4 regions of the Pradoshia sp. D12 genome follow, and region 4 is predicted to be linked to each of the others. Evidence: predicted binding sites of a transcription regulator. Region 4 holds the regulator's gene; each other region holds the start of a gene.
What was found. The regulator Rex, encoded in region 4, represses fermentation and respiration genes when NADH is low (regulators of the CRP and FNR family bind a similar motif). The targets are predictions, from matches to a motif close to TTGTGAAATATTTCACAA.
Positions count from the first base shown of each region.

Region 1: F7984_RS08450 (L-lactate dehydrogenase) is a predicted target of Rex. The motif match lies at 1,262-1,279, and genes of this name have one in related genera.
Region 2: F7984_RS05830 (formate/nitrite transporter family protein) is a predicted target of Rex. The motif match lies at 2,041-2,058, and genes of this name have one in related genera.
Region 3: qoxA (cytochrome aa3 quinol oxidase subunit II) is a predicted target of Rex. The motif match lies at 2,050-2,067, and genes of this name have one in related genera.

Region 1 covers NZ_CP044545.1:1,737,903-1,741,212, forward strand. Annotated here, with positions in the region: gene F7984_RS08445 (acyl-CoA dehydrogenase family protein) at 1-927, shown strand, start outside; gene F7984_RS08450 (L-lactate dehydrogenase) at 1,307-2,254, shown strand; gene F7984_RS08455 (PTS sugar transporter subunit IIC) at 2,273-3,289, shown strand.
Region 2 covers NZ_CP044545.1:1,178,100-1,181,409, forward strand. Annotated here, with positions in the region: gene F7984_RS05825 (YhaN family protein) at 1-1,068, shown strand, start outside; gene F7984_RS05830 (formate/nitrite transporter family protein) at 1,129-1,965, opposite strand; gene F7984_RS18915 (hypothetical protein) at 2,093-2,257, shown strand; gene F7984_RS05835 (peptide chain release factor 3) at 2,568-3,310, shown strand, end outside.
Region 3 covers NZ_CP044545.1:531,097-534,406, reverse strand. Annotated here, with positions in the region: gene F7984_RS02625 (cation diffusion facilitator family transporter) at 253-1,155, shown strand; gene F7984_RS02620 (methyltransferase domain-containing protein) at 1,288-1,878, opposite strand; gene qoxA (cytochrome aa3 quinol oxidase subunit II) at 2,287-3,219, shown strand; gene qoxB (cytochrome aa3 quinol oxidase subunit I) at 3,253-3,310, shown strand, end outside.
Region 4 covers NZ_CP044545.1:248,128-251,437, forward strand. Annotated here, with positions in the region: gene F7984_RS01415 (ABC-F family ATP-binding cassette domain-containing protein) at 1-783, opposite strand, end outside; gene F7984_RS01420 (redox-sensing transcriptional repressor Rex) at 1,424-2,083, shown strand; gene F7984_RS01425 (YdiK family protein) at 2,120-2,332, opposite strand; gene F7984_RS01430 (CPBP family intramembrane glutamic endopeptidase) at 2,329-3,060, opposite strand.

The DNA of each region.
Region 1 (3,310 bases), 1.5 Mb from region 4:
GAGATCATCGCCCAGCATTGCGGTTCAACGTCACTAGCAATTGGGTGGCACAATATGGTAATCCTGGAGCTCTTAGAAAATAAAACATGGACAGAAGAAAATAAAAAGAAACTATTTAACGAAATCGCTGACGGAGCTTTGGTTAATCGTGCCGCATCTGAACCAGCGACAGGTAGCCCAACAAGGGGAGATAGACCAGAGACGATCGCTCTTAGAAAAGGAGATAAATGGATTCTTAACGGAAGAAAAACGTACACCTCACTGGCTCCGGTTTTGGATATTTTTCTTGTAAGTGCATGGATTCCTGACGAGGAAACGATTGGTTGGTTTAAAGTATACAAAAACCAGAGCGGTGTGAGTATTGATGAAACATGGGATATGATCTCGATGCAGGGAACTGGCAGCCATGATTTACTTATGGAAAATGTAGTGCTTCGTGAAGAAGATTTTGTGGAAAGAGCTTCTGCTAGAAAAGCTTCAGGCTGGCTTTTACATATACCTGCGTGTTATTTAGGCATTGCAATGGGAGCGCGTAACTATGCGATTCAATTTGCAAAAACGTATTCACCAAACAGTTTAAAGGGCACAATCTCTGAACTGCCGCATATTCAGGCAAAGATTGGTCAAATGGAGCTTGAGCTGATGCAGTCTAGGAGCTTTTTATATTCTATTGCTCAAAGATGGGAGCAGTATCCTGAGAAACGTGAACAAATGGGTCCTGAATTGGCAGCTGTTAAAACGGCTATAACCAATCAAGCAATCTCGATTGTCGATACAGCCATGCGAATAGTCGGCGCACAAAGCCTGCAACGGAAAAGTCCAATGCAAAGATATTATCGTGATGTTCGGGCAGGTCTGCATAATCCTCCTATGGATGATTCTACGCTGACCTTACTTGCTAAAAATGCGTTGGAGAAACAGGTGTAATAGAGAGAAAACAGTTGGGATGTAACATAGTTAAAGAAAATATTAAATGAACTTTTCATCGTTTCTTATATTCAGAAAGAATCCTCATTAAGATAATGAGGTTCTTTTATTGTCTTTATTCCAAGTTGATTGGGGGTCACTTTTTCCAAGAATAATTTAAACTCATTAAAGGGATATACAAAAAAGCAAAAGTGCTATTCATAGCTTAATTTCCAGCTTGATTTTATTCAAAAAAAGTAAAGTTAACTTTTTAATGTAATAAATGTATATTTAGTGAAAAATACCACATTTTTCTTGACCATGAAAAAATAAGAAGCTATATTGATAATGCGTTATGTGAAAAGATTCACATATTTAACATCTTAGAGGAGTGAGTAATTTGAGAAATCTAAAAAAAGTAGCAATGGTAGGAACTGGTTTGGTTGGATCAAGTGCAGCCTATAGCTTAATTAATCAAGGAATTTGCGATGAATTAATTATGATTGACATTAACCATGAAAGAGCAAAGGGTGAAGTTTGGGATTTATTACACTGCATCGACTTTTTGCCAAGCCGAACGAAAATTACTGCGGGTTCCTATTCTGATTGCGAAGATGCAGATATCGTTATCATAACTGCTGGTCCTCCTCCTAAAAAAGGTCAGACACGACTAGATACATTGGAAATTAGTGCAAGGATTATGAAGTCTATTGTTTCGGAAGTAATGGAAAGTGGGTTTGACGGTATCTTTTTGATAGCATCCAATCCAGTTGATATTATGACTTATATGGTATGGAAATTATCTGGCCTTCCGAGAAATAGAGTAATTGGTACTGGAACTTCATTAGACTCTTCAAGATTGAAAAATTATTTATCGGAAATTTTACATGTTGATCCAAGAAGTATTAATGGTTATACAATGGGTGAACATGGAGACTCTCAATTTGCCGCTTGGTCCCACATGACTGTTGGGGGAAAACCACTTCTACAAATTTTAGAAGAAGGAAAAGAAGAAATTGGGGAAATCGATTTAGATTTATTATTGCAAAAAGTGAAAAGAGTAGGGTTTGAGATACTAGAAAGAAAAGGAACCACCTACTACGGTATCGGATCAGCTCTGGCATCTATCACTAAAGAAATATTTAATGATTCTCATAAAATTGTCGCACTTTCTACTATTCTTGATGGCGAATATGGATATAAAGATATCTGTACTGGAGTGCCTTCTATCATTACAAGAGAAGGTATTAAAGAAGTAGTTGAGTTAAACCTAACTAGCACAGAAAAAGAAAAATTTGATCAATCGAATGAAATACTACGTGAATACATGAGAAGCATTGGCTTTTAACAACAGGAGGAATGACAGATGAAAAAAGAATATATAATGCCTAGAATATTTAATGCTTCAACTGGTATTGCACAAGGTATTTTCGTTACGCTGGGTATCGGACTATTAATAAAAAATATAGGTTCCATTTTGGATTTGGCATGGATGATTGAAATTGGCTCAATAGCTACAGGGTTAATGGCACCAGCAATCGGGGTAGGTATTGCAATTATGCTAGGAGCGAATGGGTTAGTGGTATTCTCTGCGGCCATAGCAGCAGCATTGGGAGCAGGCGCTATTAGTATTACCGAAGCGGGTATGTTGATTAAATCAGGAGAACCTATTGGTGCTTTAATAACTGCAACATTAGCAACCTTTATTGGAAAAAGATTGAGCGGCAAAACACCGCTTGATATGATGTTAGTTCCATTTGCAACCATATTAATCTCTGGATTTGTTGGAATACAGCTTTCAACAGTAATAGCACCTATTTTAACATCCGTTGGTGCGTTTATTAAAACATCAACAGCCGGAAGTCCTTTGATCGCTTCAATCGTTTTGGCAGTAGTTTGGGGATTATTCCTAGTATCTCCAGCATCCTCCGTCGCATTAGCTATAGCACTTGAACTGTCAGGTATCGCTGGTGGAGCCGCTCTAGCAGGTTGTGCTGCTCACTTTGTTGGTTTTTCTGTTATCTCAGCAAAAGAAAATCAGTTAGGAGGTATACTAGCTCAAGGGATTTGTACGCCAAAAGTACAATTGCCCAATATAACAAAGAATCCATATATCCTGCTACCGACATTGTTAGCAAGTGCAGTGGCAGGTCCGGTGTCAGCTTTAGTATTTAGTATAGAAGCTCCTAAAGAAATTGCCGGTATGGGTTTAAGTTCATTTGTGGCTCCTATTCAACTATTAACTACAAATAATCTGGGTTATATCATTCCAGCGATGTTGATTACTTATATAATATTACCTGCAGGTATTGCATATGGCACTTATTATCTATTAAAGAAAAAAGGTAAGATTAAAGAAAATGATTTAAGCTTACCAGTATAACGAATAAAGAGAGCAGGGTAA
Region 2 (3,310 bases), 930 kb from region 4:
ATCAGAATTGTAGCTAACACGTTACAGTTACCTGAACCAATAAATATCCAATCCTTTATCTATGATTTAACGAATCAGTTGCAGGAGCAGAAAAAGTGTAAGCAAAATCAACTCGAATGGCAAGGACAATTGGATAAACGGAAAAAAGAATATCGGTTAGCGAAGGATAAGAAAGAGATGGCGCTTAATCGTCTTGATGAATTGTTACAGACAGCAAGTGTAAAGACCATCGAGGAAATGCAAATTATTGAAGATAAATATCGACAAAAGCAAAAGCTGTCTGCAGAACTGATCAATCTGGAGAAGGTGTTACTTGAGATTGGCAATGGCTTATCGATTCAAGAAATGAAGGATGAAATAGACAAGCTTGATTTAGATTTTATGGAAAGTGAAATGGCAGAATTAAAGGCAGAGCTTGCAGATTTGGAAGAGAAAAGAACGGAACAGAACCAAATCTTTGGTGTATGCAGAAAAGAATATGAAGAAAAGATTAAGGGAAATTCATATGCAGCTGTTCAGGCCGCAGAAGAAAGAGAAAGTATCCTGGCTGAGCTCGCAGAATTGACCGATCAATATGTCCAAAAAAAATTAGCTACATTTGTATTACAGAAGGGAATAGAATATTTCCGTTCCGAAAATCAAAATCCGATTTTAACAAAAGCATCAAAACTGTTTGCAAAATTAACACTGAACTCCTTTGAAGGATTGACTGTTGATTATAATGAAAAGGATGAAGAAGTACTACTGGGTTTAAGAAATAACGAGAAAATTGGAATAGACGCGATGAGTGATGGAACAAAAGATCAATTGTATTTATCCTTAAGAGTTGCAAGCATAGAAAAATATTGTGAGGAAAATGAACCTATTCCATTTATTGTCGATGATATTCTTGTTCACTTTGATAATGAACGTTCAAAAATTACGTTATCTATCTTAAAAGAATTATCGAAAAAAACTCAAGTTATCTTTTTCACTCATCATTATCATTTATTGGATTTGTTGGAGGAAACATTGTCGCATGAGGAGTATCAATTGATTCACATTCATAAAGAGGCCGTCATGAGCTGAAATTAAAAGAAGACCAATTCAAACTTTATGAATTGGTCTTCTTTTTCTTGGTTCACTTTATTATTTTGTATTTTCTTTCTCAGTGATTTCAGAGATTTTATTCATGTTGTCCTGTAATTGAAGCTTTGTGCTTGATTTACTTAAGAACTGATATAACATTCCTACAAATATTGCTCCACCGACAATATTACCCAAAGTAACAGGAATCAAATTGTAGATGGCATTTCCGATTGTAATGGTATCAGGATGTGGTGATACTAATGCAATTGAGAATAATGATAAGTTTGCAATGCTATGTTCAAAGCCTGATGAGAAGAATAAAAATACAACTGCAATCATCATTGCCATTTTAGCTCCGTCACCTTTTACTTGGCTAGGCAAGTAACAAGCTAAACAAACAAGCCAGTTACAAAGGATTCCTTTAAAGAATAAAGCTGAAACAGATCCATGCATTTTATAAGAAACAATTTCGTGCATTAAATGCTCGTTTGGAATGTGGCTGAATATGCCTGTAAGGTAAAATAAAATGGCAAAGAAGATTGCCCCAACAGCATTGCCAAGATAACAAGCGCCCCAGTTTCGGCCTAAATCTCTGAGAGTTACCTCATTACGCATATAAGCGACAGTGAAATAAGCGGTATTACCGGTAAATAGCTCTGCCCCACCGTAAATAATGAGTATTAATGCGATACCAAAGAAAAGTGCCGGGAATAGGTATGCAAAAGGTGAGTCGGCTACCCTGAAATATTCTCCTGTTCTAAAGCAGGTAATGATTACAAACCCTACAAATATTCCTGCCATCATCGCTCTTAAGAAATAATGAAGAGGAAAATGGTCTAACAGCCTTTTCTTTTTCTTTGCAAGGGCAACTAAATACTGTAATCCTTGTTCTTCCATGATGTTAAATTCCTCCTATGCTGAAAAAACGTCTACTAAATAAACTACTATGACTTCTATAATTAATCAATAAGCTTGTGAAATTATTCACTTTTCTGATAGCCTCTTTTATTCAAATAAGGTAAACTTGCGTAAATCTTGTGATTATCTTCCACCGAATACGGGTAAGGTAAGTATAAGGATGGTGATTATCTTGAAAAGTAAAATCTTAAAAAGAGTTATTGCAGCAGCTGCACCTTTCGTGATCAGCTATATTACAAAAAAATTAACCAATAAGAAAAAAGTAGCTTAAAGGACGGGCAATAATGCTCGTTTTTTTTATGTTATCTTACCTTGCCCCAAAGAATTGCGAAATACTTAAACGGACACTAATTGACTGTAATTCACTACATATGAGAAAATATGACTGTTTGATTAAAACTTATGATTCGCCTATTCACATATTATTTTTTTACATGGTATATTTGATAAGATGGATTTTGATTTTAATAAGAATTGTTAAAGTGGTTATTTTCTTTTTACAACATCAAAGTATCATTGGAGATGTAGATCCAAGATGAATAGATTTATGAAGTTTTACTATATATAAAAGGATGGCTTACATGACAAATTTAAAAGAACAGATAGAATCAAGAAGAACCTTTGCAATTATTTCTCACCCTGACGCAGGTAAAACGACGTTAACAGAAAAGTTGCTCTTATTTGGTGGCGCAATCCGTGACGCTGGAACTGTAAAAGGACGTAAAACCGGTAAATATGCGACAAGCGACTGGATGGAAATTGAGAAGCAGCGTGGAATTTCCGTAACCTCTAGTGTTATGCAGTTTGACTATAATGGGACCCGTGTTAATATCCTCGACACACCTGGACACCAAGATTTCAGTGAAGATACGTACCGTACATTAATGGCTGTTGATAGCGCAGTTATGATTATTGATGCTGCCAAAGGGATTGAAGCACAAACATTGAAATTATTTAAGGTTTGTCGCATGAGAGGAATTCCTATTTTCACATTTATTAATAAAATGGATCGCCAAGGTAAATTGCCGCTTGAGCTATTGGCTGAGTTGGAGGAAGTGCTTGGAATAGAATCCTATCCAATGAACTGGCCAATCGGGATGGGTAAAGACTTCTTCGGTATTTATGACCGTTATTATAACCGAATTGAAATGTTTAAGGCTGAAGATGAAGAGAGATACTTAAAATTGAATGAAGAAGGCGAAGTAGAAGATGAAAATCACTCTATTGTTGAGTCTCCTTTATATGAGCAAACATTGGAAGAAGTGTTATTGTTAAATGAAGCAGGAAATGAATTTTCGCGTGAAAAAGTCAGAAATGGTGAATT
Region 3 (3,310 bases), 280 kb from region 4:
AGTCCATTTACTATCTGATCCTTGCACGTATAATCAGTTCTCATCAACTGGCAACCATTCATTATCAAACGCAGGGATGGCACTCACGTCATTCATCAAAGATTTGAAAATGAATTGCATCAGCGTGAATTAATCGGGAAATAAAAAACAAAAGTATTCCAAATGATTAATTAATTGGAATGCTCTTTTTTATGGATTTATTCTATACTAATAAGTAATGGTGAATTCAATAAAAAACTTGAGGTGACCTTTTTGGAGAAACAAAAATACAGGGACCTTAAATTAGGTGAACGCGGAGCAATCCTAAGCATTGCTGCATACGTATTTCTTTCCATATTAAAGCTGATTGTTGGATATATAAGTGAGTCTGAAGCATTACGTGCAGATGGGCTGAACAATATAACTGACATCATTGCCTCAGTAGCTGTATTAATTGGTTTAAAAGTTTCCCAGCGGCCTCCCGATAGCGATCATGCATATGGGCACTGGAAAAGTGAGTCGATTGCCTCTCTCCTATCTTCTTTTATCATGATGACAGTAGGTATCCAAGTTCTAACGGATGGATTCCAATCCATTTTAAGCAGGGAAAAAAATATACCTGATATAACGGCAGCATACACGGCGATTTTTTCCGCCCTCGTCATGTACTTCGTCTATCGCTATAATATAAAGCTAGCAAAAAGAATCAACAGCCATTCCGTTAAAGCTGCTGCCAAAGACAATATTTCTGATGCGTATGTCAGTATTGGAGCAGCAATTGGCATATTCGGCTCCCAGCTAAATATGCCTTTCCTCGATACAATTACTGCCATACTCGTAGGGTTATTGATTTGCAAAACAGCCTGGGATATTTTTAGAGAAGCATCCCATTACTTATCAGATGGCTTTGATGAGTCTAAGATTAAAATCTATCAAAATTCCATTGACCAAATAGAAGGGGTTAAAGGAATTAAAAAAATTATGGGACGAAATTACGGAAATAATGAAGTCATTGATATCATTATTTTGGTAGACAACACGTTAAATATTAAAGAAGCCCATGATATTGCTACTCTTGTAGAAAAGGATTTAATGAAGGATCATGGAGTCTATCGTGTCCATGTTCATGTGGAACCATATGAAGAAAAAACAGAAAAAAGGCCAAGCCCAAATTAATGATAGGTATCCGGCTGTTTGCCCTAAAGAGCTACAAATTGGTTGTTTATATTACTGAATCTACCACTACTCCATAAACCTTCTGATATTTTATACGAAAAAAGGCATTCCAATGGGAACGCCTTTTTCAATTTAATAAGCTAGCCGGTAGATCAGTATTCTCTCAAACGGATTCGTTTCATTTAGAACAATCTCTTTGTGTAGTTCAAACACAGATTGATTTTCAAGAAAATATATATAATCCTCAGATGGATAATATAATATTAGGTGTACCTCGCGATATGTTTCTTCAACGGACAACAGAATGTTCGTTAGAACCTGGCGGAATATTTGTATCGTAAAAGGATTAAAGAAATAAAACCTATTATAAGTTGGTTGAATTTGAAACTCCTCTGCCAGACAACAGTGAAATTGAATTCGGTCTTTCCCCTTGTAATTATAGTTCTTGAGATTTTCCTCAGCTTCATTAATAAATTGTTCATTCATTTCTACCCCACTTACAAATGCCCCTGTTTTGTAATGAAGAAAAAAATTTAGTCTCCCCTTTCCGCATCCAAAATCGACCATATGATCATCACTATTAAGGTCATACTCATCCAATAACTTTTCTAAAACCCAATACGGAGTCGGCTCATATCGGTGATAATGCATAGAATTATAAAATCCAGTTTGATTACCGACTGTTTTTATATGTAATAAATCATCATAATCTTTTTCGTTCATTGTATAACTCCGTTTCACTTATCTAGATTATTCATAAGTTTAAGCCTTTTTGATACTGATCGAAAGCCTTTTTCTATATAATAGGCGTTTTCAGATTTCACATCCTAGTATTCACATAAAAATGCTACTTTAAAGCGACAATTTTACAATAAATTCTAAGAATATAATTAATTGTTAATTTGTTCACAACTTTGTCAAAATTGAAGATTTCCATGTCTTCTTTTAGTTTCATATATTTGTAATTTTGAAATTCAGTTATTATATTGAAAATCAGGGGCTATGGAAAAAGGAAGAATTATACCTAAATAGCAGCAATCAAGGGAAATTATAACTATTAAGGTGTGCAGATTTACATGAATTTCCCTTACATAGCTTAAATTTACTTATTACATTAGGAAGGGGAAAAATATGAATAAAAAATGGGCACTTTTGAGTTCCATGATGGCGTCTATTCTTATGTTAGCGGGATGTGACTGGGTTGTATTCGACACAAATGGTCCTGTTGCAAAAACACAATCCAATGCCATTCTTTTCTCAATGGCTTTAATGGCAGCTGTTGTGCTTGTAGTATATGTACTTTTTATCGTTATTTTATATAAATACCGAGCATCCAAAGCTCCAAAAGATTACGAGCCGCCACATATGGAAGGCAGCAAGGCGCTTGAAATAACATGGACAGTCATACCAATTATTATTGTAGCCATATTAGCTGTAGTCACAGTTAAAACTACATTTGAAGTAGAAGGAAAGCCAAAAGGCTATGAAGATCAAAAACCATTGGTTATCTACGCAGCTTCTTCAAACTGGAAATGGCATTTCAGTTATCCAGAGCAAGGTATTGAAACGGTTAACTATGTAAACATTCCAACTAATAGAGTAGTAGAATTCCGTCTATATTCATACGGACCAATTACAAGCTTCTGGATTCCACAGCTCGGTGGCCAGAAATACGCCATGAGTGACATGGTAACAAAATTAAATTTTGTAGCTGAAACACCTGCTTCCATGATGGGGAGAAATGCAAACTTCAGTGGTGAAGGTTACGCCCATATGGATTTTGAAGCACTGTCTATGACTCCAGATGATTTCGAAGAATGGGTTAGTGAAGTAAAAGCAAATGAAGGCAAGTTAACAGAAGAAAAATTTGAAAAGCTGCTTGATACAGCACACGTCGGCAGACAATCATATTCTTCTACTCACTTGGATTTCAGCCCTCCACCTGAAGGACATCATCATGGTTCTGAGCCATCTCCATCAAACGAGAGCGATGATGCAGACAACACGTTTGATGAAGATACAGAAAAAGGTAATACAGAGCACGAAGATCATTCAAATCATTAAAATTAAAGCTTTCATAAGAAAGGAGTTACAACCTTGGATTGGGATAAATTTATAGTACATGGTGGCCCGTTAATCTATGGCGCAATGGTAA
Region 4 (3,310 bases):
ACGTTCGTATTCCTCTGCCTTTTGCTCTAAGTATCTGCTGTAATTCCCTGTATATTTCTTAATTGATGTTCGGGAAAGCTCCATTACTTGATGGACAACCTTATCAAGGAAATAACGATCATGGGAAACAATTAGGATAGCGCCAGGGTAAGATTGAAGATAGCCTTCGAGCCAGCTTAATGTATCGATATCAAGATGGTTGGTCGGCTCGTCTAGAATCAGTAAATCAGGTTTCGTTAATAATAATTTACCTAGTGCAAGCCTGGTTTTTTGGCCGCCGCTTAAGGAATTAATAGATGTAGTATAATCATAATCCGAGAAACGCAGACCGTGTAAGACAGAACGTACATCTGCTTCCATTTGGTAACCGCCAGAATTTTTAAATTGCTCCTGGAGACGATCGTAATCTTTTAATACCCGGTTATATTTTTGTTCATCATTGTAGACAGAAGGATCAGCCATAGATTTTTCCAATAATCTCAATTCATCTTCTTGTTTTTGTAAGCCTTCAAAAACAGAGATCATTTCATCCCAAATAGAGCGGTCTGATTGGAGACCGGTATTTTGAGCCAAATATCCAATCGAAACATCTTTTGGCTTATAGATCTCCCCACTGTCATGTGAAAGGTGACCTGCAATGATCTTAAGCAGGGTGGATTTTCCTGCACCGTTTCTGCCAACAAGTGCTATACGGTCTTTCGTTTGAACTTCGAGCTTAATAGTAGATAAAATTGCTTCAGCTCCATAATATTTGGATACATTATTAACTTGTAAAATAATCATATTCTCACCTCAAGAAGTACATACCTTAAGTGTAGCCTACTCTTGATAAGCACCGCAACTTAATAGAAAATTTGTGAATACTCACACAAAAATTACCAAAAATGATAGAAATATTATAGAATAGGAATAGGAGAATAAACTTTCAGTGAATTTACGTGCTTTATTAATCAGGAAAGATCCCATATGATTGGTACCGCGGAGGTAACCTGGAAACAATCAGAACCGCTAGTCCTAGTATTTTGCTCGAATATAAAATTAACGAATCATTGATAAAAAAGCGGCGTATTATACATAGCTAAGATAGTTAGAATTATGGTAGTGAAGAAAACTTCTGATATAATTTCTATGTGGTACCCGGGCACTCCAAGGATTAGATATTGATTTTATATGGAAAAAAGCTGAAAATATGAATAGATTAATTATTCGTATAATCTTAAAAACGAAAGTAAGAAATAACAGCTGTTTCAGCAATACTTGATTAACCTTATATGTTATGTGCAAAGCAATCGAAAAATCAATGGTTATTGAAGGAAACTATTTTCATTGGAAAACCGGGGGGGTAAAACCAGTCGGGATTATCAAAGGCAGTTTTGATATATGGAGTAACGATTGACAAGAAAGAATAGGGAGAAGGGAATTAATTTTGCAGGAAAATACTAAAATACCGCAGGCTACAGCCAAACGACTTCCATTATATTATCGTTTTATACAAAATCTACACGCGTCAGGAAAACTACGAGTTTCTTCCGCAGAACTAAGTGAAGCTGTTAAAGTAGATTCAGCTACTATACGAAGAGATTTCTCGTACTTTGGTGCTTTAGGTAAAAAAGGGTATGGTTACAATGTTAATTATCTATTATCCTTCTTTAGAAAAACTCTCGATCAAGATGAGATTACAAAGGTAGCTCTAATTGGAGTCGGGAATCTAGGTACAGCTTTCTTAAATTATAATTTTATGAAAAATAATAATACAAAGATTGAAATGGCGTTTGATGTTTCTCCTGATAAAGTAGGAACCCTTATAGGGGATGTTCCGCTCTATCATATGGATGAACTGGAGAAAAAACTTGAAAAGCAAGATATTAGTGTAGCTATTTTAACAGTTCCATCACAGGTTGCCCAATCTATTACAGATCGTTTAGTGGCTGCGAACATTAAGGCTATTTTAAACTTTACGCCGGCACGTCTGAATGTGCCAGACAGCATTCGTGTCCATCATATTGACCTTGCAGTCGAATTGCAATCATTAGTATATTTTCTTAAACATTATCCATCCGGAAATACGGAAGATACAGAATAAAAAATCTCGAAGGTTTTCCCTCCGAGATTTTTTTTGTTATTCTTTTGGTTTTTCACTTTTCATTTTCTTTATTTGCTTATGAATCATCACCAAGCGGATTCCTGAACCAACATCAAGTGTAGCCAGTATGATCAGGAAATAGGTAAAGAAATCCCAACCGCTGCGTGATACATTTTGAACAGCAAAAAATATAAAAATAGCACCTAAAATTAAGTAAGTCGTTGCCATATACAACGGTGAACGTCTCATAACAAACCTCCGATAAAGCTTTGAACTTTATTAAGCTCTTCCATATTTTTTAATATATCATCTTTGTAAAGTGATTGTACGATTACAACTAATGTATTCATAGTAATGTGGGCAAAAATAGGAACAAGGATTCTCTTTGTTTTAACATATAAATAAGCAAATGTGAATCCCATTGCTGTATAAAGCAGGATATGTACAAATTCCATGTGAGCAACGGCAAAGATCAGTGAACTGATTAACGCGCTCAGGAAGAAATTCAATCGCTTGTGTAATGTGCCAAAGATAATTTTCCTAAAGACAATCTCTTCTAAAAATGGCCCAAGTACAGAACTGACTACCATAACAAGCGGTACTGCCTCAATGAGACCGAGTATATTCTGTGTATTTTCAGACCCGGTAGGAATACCAATAATTCGTTCGATATTACCAGCTATAGATTGTGAAAACAAAGCAAGAAATACTCCGCCAATTGCCCAGCCGATCGAAGCTCCCACACTTGCCTGATCGCCTAAGCTTCTATTATTTTTTTCATATCTCAGTAGGACTAGAGTAATGATAGAAGCCAGAATAAAGCTTATAACAATCCAATACCCTGCAGCCAATACTTCTATCCGTTCCGCGGGGATATTCGTGTTCGATAAGAAAACCAGCATAATTGGGATACCAAGAATAGAAGAAAATTGCATGGCAATATAGGTAATGAGAATTGACCAGTAATATTTTTTCAAATAGAAAAACTCCCTTAATCTTTTATATAGATATTAGATTGCGTATATCTTTAATTTTAACCGTTTTTACCTCATAGTTACAATTGCGAAACATTTTCCTTCTCTTCATCTACCAAACTGAAATAAAAAGGATATTTAGACCTTATTTGGGTAAGATAAATAAATGGTGATAAAATTTAAAAATTTTAACTAATATTACTTGCAAATCATTGGTTCTTTATTTAAACTATAAATTGTGTTAGCACTCAAC